DNA from 2 places in the Erythrobacter neustonensis genome. Region 2 is predicted to be linked to the other one. Evidence: predicted binding sites of a transcription regulator. Region 2 holds the regulator's gene; the other holds the start of a gene.

Region 1 (3,413 bases), 1.5 Mb from region 2:
ATCGGCGGGGATAAACAGGTTCAGCGACTGCGCCTGATCGATATAGGGCGTACGGTCGGCGGCGAATTCGAGCAGCCAGCGCTGGTCAATCTCGAAGCTGGTCTTGTAGACCGCCTTTTCCTCCGGCGTCAGGAAGTCGAGATGCTGGACCGAGCCGCCGCGCTCGAGGATCGAGTTCCAGACATTGGTCGAGTTCTTGGCCTTCTTCTCGAGCAGCTTTTCGAGGTACGGATTGCGCACGATGAAGCTGCCCGACAGCGTCTTGTGGGTGTAGATATTGGCCGGGATCGGCTCGATGCAGGCGCTGGTGCCGCCGCAGATGATGCTGATCGACGCGGTCGGCGCGATCGCCATCTTGCAGCTGAAGCGCTCCATCGCGCCCATGTCGGCGGCATCGGGGCACGGCCCGCGCTCCTGCGCAAGCAGCATCGAGGCTTCCGAGGCCTTCGATTGGATGTGCTTGAACATCTGCAGGTTGAAGGCTTTGGCCATCGCGCTTTCGAAGGCGACGCCCTTTTGCTGCAGGTACGAGTGGAAGCCCATCACGCCGAGGCCCACCGAACGTTCGCGCGCGGCTGAATACTTGGCCCGCGCCATCTCGTCGGGCGCGCGGTCGATATAGTCCTGCAGCACGTTGTCGAGGAAACGCATCACGTCCTCGATGAAGCGCTTGTCACCCTTCCACTCTTCCCAGGTTTCGAGGTTCAATGACGACAGGCAGCACACCGCGGTACGGTCATTGCCCAAGTGGTCGATGCCGGTCGGCAGCGTGATTTCCGAGCACAGGTTCGAGGTCGAGACCTTGAGGCCCAGATCGCGATGATGCTTGGGCATCATGCGGTTCACGGTATCGTTGAAGACGATGTAGGGCTCGCCCGTGGCCAGCCGGGTTTCGACCAGCTTCTGGAACAGCGAGCGCGCATCGACCGTGCCGCGCACGCTGCCATCGCGCGGGGAACGCAGCTGGAATTCGGCGCCATCGCGCACGGCTTCCATGAACTCGTCGGTGAGCAGCACGCCGTGGTGCAGGTTCAGCGCCTTGCGGTTGAAGTCGCCCGAAGGCTTGCGGATTTCGAGGAACTCCTCGATTTCCGGGTGGCTGACATCGAGATAGCACGCCGCCGAACCGCGGCGCAGCGAGCCTTGCGAAATCGCCAGCGTGAGGCTGTCCATCACGCGCACGAAGGGAATGATGCCGCTGGTCTTGCCGTTCAAACCGACCGGCTCGCCGATCCCGCGGACATTGCCCCAATAGGTGCCGATCCCGCCGCCCTTCGACGCAAGCCAGACGTTCTCGTTCCAGGTGCCGACGATCCCTTCGAGGCTATCCTCGACCGAGTTCAGATAGCACGAAATCGGCAGACCGCGGTTGGTGCCGCCGTTCGACAGCACCGGGGTTGCGGGCATGAACCACAGGTTCGAGATGTAGTCATACAGGCGCTGCGCGTGCGCTTCGTCGTCGGCATAGGCATCGGCGACGCGCGCGAACAGGTCCTGATAGACCTCGCCGGGGAGCAGGTAGCGGTCGGTCAGCGTGTCCTTGCCGAATTCGGTGAGACGCGCGTCGCGGGCCGGATCGGTGACAATCGTGAAGCGGCGGTCGTTGACCTTCTTGCTGTCGGACGCGGCGGCCTTGGCAGCGGCATCGGTGGCGGCAGCCGCCATCGCGCCCGCCAGCGCTTCGCCCGCCTTGGCTGCGATCAGCGCATCGGAACCGGTATCGGAGGTCTTCATCGTTACAGCCTTTTCATCACCCGCGCCTCGGCCGGTTTCCAGTTCCATCGTCACGTCGCTATTTACTGCATCACCGGGCACGTTTTCGCTCGCCTTGAAATCCATGTGTCAGCCCCACTTGTCCCCCGAATCGGGAGCATCGCACAAGAGCCGATGTTCCGATTCTGTTCTTTACCGGCGGGTCCACAGACTTGCCAACAGGCAGCCCGGTTTCCGGACGTGCTGGCAGGTCGGTCGATCCCGTTGCAGCGTTGCAGCGAACCCTTGGGCGGGCATGGCGCTCCCGTGTGGCGCCCTGTGACAGAGCGGCGGAAGATCACCAAGGCTTGGGGGTCCGATTTGCGCCGAACCACTAGATGATGAATCACCCGCGGGATGAGGTCAACGCCCGATTAAGGCCCCGGTTACCAAATCGGGGATTGTACGCAGGCCCGCAAAACCCGCGACGCGTGGACAAAGCTTGAGTCGCGCGGCCTGCAACCCCCAAACTGAATCTGTGAAGAAATATATGGGGAGCGATCGGCGCTTATCCAACCATGCGTCTTTTGCATGCGACCTGCTGCGATTGTTGCGCCTCTCGATGGGCGCGCGGGCAGACGATCGATGCCGGGGTGCGTTTTTGCCACACCACCGGAAAAACACGAGCATCCTGCAACCCATGCCATCGCCGGCACGTCATTTGCGGCTTTACCGATTTAGATAAGTGCTTATATAGATGCCTATGCAAATGACGCTTGGAACCCAGTTGAGGCATTTGATCGAACTACTCGATGGCGCAGTGCAGCGCAATTACGCGGCGATGGGCCTGGCCTACCGGCCCCGCTACACCCCGATCATGCGCGCGCTGATGGCGCAGGAACCGTCCAGCCTGGGAGACGTCGCCCAATGCGCGGGCATCACCCAGCCGGCTGCAAGCCAGACAGTGGCCCTGATGATCGCAGATGGCCTCATCGAGACGGCACCCTCCACCGACGGCCGGCAGAAGCTGCTGCGCCTGTCTCCCGCAGGTCGAGCCATCGCGGACGAATTACGGAAAGCCTGGGCCTGCACCGCAATGGCGGCGCAAAGCCTCGACGATGATTTGCCGACGCCGCTCACCGGCCTTTTGGCGGAGGCCATCAAAGCTCTCGACGCGAAAAGCTTCGACGAGCGCATTCGCAGCGCACAAGCTTTGAAGAACGCACAAAAGGACGCAAAATGAGCGGTATTGCAACGTATTCCGGGTCGCTGGATCTGGGCGACAAGGGGATCTTGAAACCGGGCCCCCTGCTCTGGCTTCGCAGCATCGCCTGGATGGTCGGCTTCAGCATCCTGCTGGTCCTGTCTTTCGGCCCGCTCGGACAATTCATGAGCGACACGCTGCCAAAAGACGCGCCCGAATTGCGTTTCATGGCCCGGGTCTTCGGCGCGCTCGTCGCGCTGGCGGTTTACGTCCTGCTTGTCCGCTGCGTGGAAAAGCGCGCCGCGACCGAGCTTTCGATCGGCGCAGCGCCGCGCGAACTCGCGCTCGGTCTATTGCTCGGGATGGTCATGTTCTGCGCAGTCATGGCGATCCTGACAGGCAGCGGGCTTTACGAGGTAAGCTTCAAGGGGTTCGAGCCAGCCTGGAAATCGGCGGGAGCTGCTATCGAGGCCGGGATCGTCGAAGAACTGCTGGTGCGCGGCGTCATTCTCCGCCT
Region 2 (3,413 bases):
GATTCGCCGGGTGCGATCGCCGCCGCGTTTGCCAGCGGCGACCGCGGCGGGATCGAGGAAGCCGACGAGGCGGCGATGCGCGATTCGGGGCTGACGCACCTTTTGTCGATCAGCGGGCTCCACGTCAGCGCAGTGATTGCCGCAGCCTATTTTGCGGTCATGCGGCTGCTCGCGCTGTGGCCTGCGCTGGCGCTCCGGCTCCGGCTGCCGGTGCTTGCGGCGAGCGCGGGCGCGGCTGCGGGGATCGGATACACCTTGCTCACCGGGGCGGAGGTGCCGACGATCCGCAGCTGTGTCGCCGCGCTGCTGGTGCTGGGCGCGCTGGTGCTGGGGCGTGAGGCCTTGTCCTTGCGGATGGTGGCGATCGCCGCCGGGTTTGTGCTGTTGCTCTGGCCCGAAAGCGCGATTGGCCCAAGTTTCCAGATGAGCTTCTCCGCCGTGATCGCGATCATCGCCTTGTCGAACAGCGCACCGGTGCGCGCCTTCCTTGCGCCGCGCGAGGAGGCATGGTGGCGGGCGACCCTCCGCAAGATCGTGATGCTGTTCGTGACGGGGATCGTGATCGAACTCGCGCTGATGCCGATCGTGATGTTCCATTTTCACCGGGCGGGAATGTATGGCGCATTGGCCAATGTCGTTGCGATCCCGCTGGTTACGTTCGTCGCGATGCCGATGATCGCGCTCGCGCTGGTGGCCGACCTTGTCGGCGCGGGCGCGCCGTTCTGGTGGGTGGTGGAACGATCGCTCGCTCTGCTGCTGACAATTGCGCATTTCACTGCCGGCCAGTCGGGCTCGGTGCGTCTGATGCCGCAGATCAGCGGGATTGCGGTAGGGCTTTTTGCCGTGGGGGGCTTGTGGCTTGCGCTGTGGCGCGGCCGGGTGCGCCTTGCCGGACTGGTTCCGGTGGGGTTGGCGAGCGTGATGGCCGCGGCGACCCCGATCCCCGATCTGTTGATTTCGGGCGATGGCCAGCAGGTGGGCATCACCATGACCGACCCAGACGGCGCGCGGCGTCTGGTATCGCTGCGAGATAGCCGTTCGAGCTATACCCGCGACAATCTGCTGGAACTCGCCGGGATCGCCGCCGAGCCCGTGCCGCTGGCTGAGTGGCCGGGGGCACGCTGTTCTTCGGCATGGTGCGCGCTCACCATGACGCGGGGCGGGAAAACGTGGCACCTGCTGCTCGGCCGCGGGCGATCGCAGGTCGAGGAGCGCGCGCTGGCGGCAGCCTGCGCGAGGGCCGACATTGTCGTCTCCGAACGCTTCCTTCCGCGCTCGTGCCGGCCGCGGTGGCTTAAGGCGGATCGCCGCATGCTCGAGCGGTCCGGCGGGCTTTCAATCAATCTTGCCGAGGCTAAGATTGTCAGCGTTGCCGACCGGCAGGGCGAGCATGGTTGGTGGCGGCTACCCGAAGCACGGGTTGGGAAATTCGGTGCCGAAACCGAAAACGGGGCAAAGCCGCCGCAGACTGCGTTCGAAAGTGCCCGAACCGGGGTCTAGAGGGGCGCTAGGCGCACCCCTGGAACCATCAAGGCGGGGCCTGAAACGCACGACTTTTAAACGCAACGCGTTCCAACAATCACGAATTTGGGGTGGGTTGGAGCCGAAGTCTAAGACCAGACATCGCGCGAAAAACGCGTTTCACGCTGCTGCAAATCCCGCTCCGGCTCCCAATGCGTCAGTGGTAACGGCGCAGCAGACCTGCAAGCTTGCCTTGCACTTCGACCTCTTCAGGCCGGTAGAACTGCGGATCATAGGCAGCGTTCGCCGGATCGAGCCGCACCTGCCCATCTTCCTTGCGCAGATACTTGAGCGTCGCTTCCTCGCCCCGAACCAGCGCCACGACGATTTCGCCGTCGCGGGCGGTGTTGGTGCGGCGCACCAGCGCAAAATCGCCATCGAAGATTCCGGCTTCGACCATCGAATCGCCCGAAACCTCAAGCGCATAATGTTCACCCGGGCCGAGCAGCGCGGCGGGCACCGGCAAGGTCGACTGGCCTTCCAGCGCTTCGATCGGCGCGCCGGCGGCGATCCTTCCGTGCAGCGGCAATTCGATCACGTCATTGGCGGCCGAAGGCGCGCGCGCAGGCGCGGCGGGCATCGCGACCACGTTGCCGGACGCAGCGGACGTGGCAGCGCGTGCAGGGGTTGCGTCGCCGGGTTCGCGGATCACCTCAAGCGCGCGTGCGCGGTTCGGCAGGCGGCGCAGGAAGCCGCGTTCCTCGAGCGCGGAGATCAGCCGGTGAACGCCCGATTTGCTCTTGAGATCGAGCGCGTCCTTCATCTCTTCGAAGCTTGGCGAAACGCCGGTTTCTTCGAGGCGTTGCTGAATGAAGACGATCAGCTCGCGCTGTTTTGCGGTCAGCATTGGTCCATTCTCCTGTGGTCGCACCACGGCACGGCGCGCCCTGCGCGCCAGTCCATCACCTGCATGCGCCAAGAGGCACCCATCGGGAGTGCGTTGCCAGCACGTTCCGTTCCGCCTTTATGGTGAACGAACAAAGAACAAGTAGGCAACCCGCAGAATCGTGTCAAGCGCCGCAACCCGCCAATCCGCGCAATTCAGCCATTTCGGAGATTGAACACGCGCACTGCCTCTCCTGCCGGCAGCGCCGGGCTGTGCGCGGGGCGATCGATCAGGCAATCTGCTGCGGCAAGCGCGGTGAGAGCGGAGGAATCCTGCGATCCGGCCAGGCACACCTCGCCATCCGCTTCGACCGCGCGCAGGAATTCACGGCGGGGGCCAACCGCGGGCAGATCGTCGCGTGTGCGCAGTTTCTGCGTGCGCGCAAACGGGTCATGCTCGCCGGCGGCTGCGCGCAGCAATGGCAGCGCAAACAGGAAGGCGGTGACGAAGCTCGACACCGGATTGCCGGGCAGGCCAAGGATCACGCAATCGCCCCGGGTTGCCACCAGCAGCGGCTTTCCGGGTTTGATCGCGATCTTCCAGAAGGCGATTTCGGCGCCCCATTCGGTGAGCGCAGGCTTGATCAGATCGTGATCGCCCACCGAGGCACCGCCCGACGTGATCACGATATCCGCGTCCTCGGCCCGGGCAAGCGCGTCTGCCAGGGCGGCCTGCGTGTCGGGCACGGGGCCGATGCGGTTCACCTCGCAATCAAGCGGGGCGAGCATCGCGGCAATCATCGCCCCGTTGCTTGCCGGGATCTGGTGCGGCAGGCAGGCGGCGGGGTCCGCGCTCAATTCATCGCCGCTGTCAATCACCACCACCCGCGCGCGGCGGGTGACGGCAAGCGTGCCGTGCCCTGCCGCAAGCGCCAGCGCGAGCCGGGCTGCCGTAATCCGCGTGCCGCGTGTCAACAGCACATCCTCGGCGTGAAAATCGAGCCCGCGCGGGCGGATATGCCGACCGGGCGGGGGCGGCGGGGCGGCGGTGATCGCGCCATTGTCGT

The links. Region 2 encodes LexA, which represses DNA repair genes until DNA is damaged. Its sites were predicted from a motif close to GTTCCNCNCTTGTTCT; they were not measured.
Region 1: A9D12_RS05815 (ribonucleoside-diphosphate reductase subunit alpha) is a predicted target of LexA. The motif match lies at 1,890-1,905, and genes of this name have one in related genera.

Annotation. Positions count from the first base shown of each region.
Region 1 is NZ_CP016033.1:1,230,715-1,234,127, reverse strand. It holds gene A9D12_RS05815 (ribonucleoside-diphosphate reductase subunit alpha) at 1-1,839, opposite strand, end outside; gene A9D12_RS05810 (MarR family winged helix-turn-helix transcriptional regulator) at 2,456-2,935, shown strand; gene A9D12_RS05805 (CPBP family intramembrane glutamic endopeptidase) at 2,932-3,413, shown strand, end outside.
Region 2 is NZ_CP016033.1:2,696,464-2,699,876, reverse strand. It holds gene A9D12_RS12545 (ComEC/Rec2 family competence protein) at 1-1,500, shown strand, start outside; gene lexA (transcriptional repressor LexA) at 1,679-2,368, opposite strand; gene A9D12_RS12535 (molybdopterin molybdotransferase MoeA) at 2,563-3,413, opposite strand, start outside.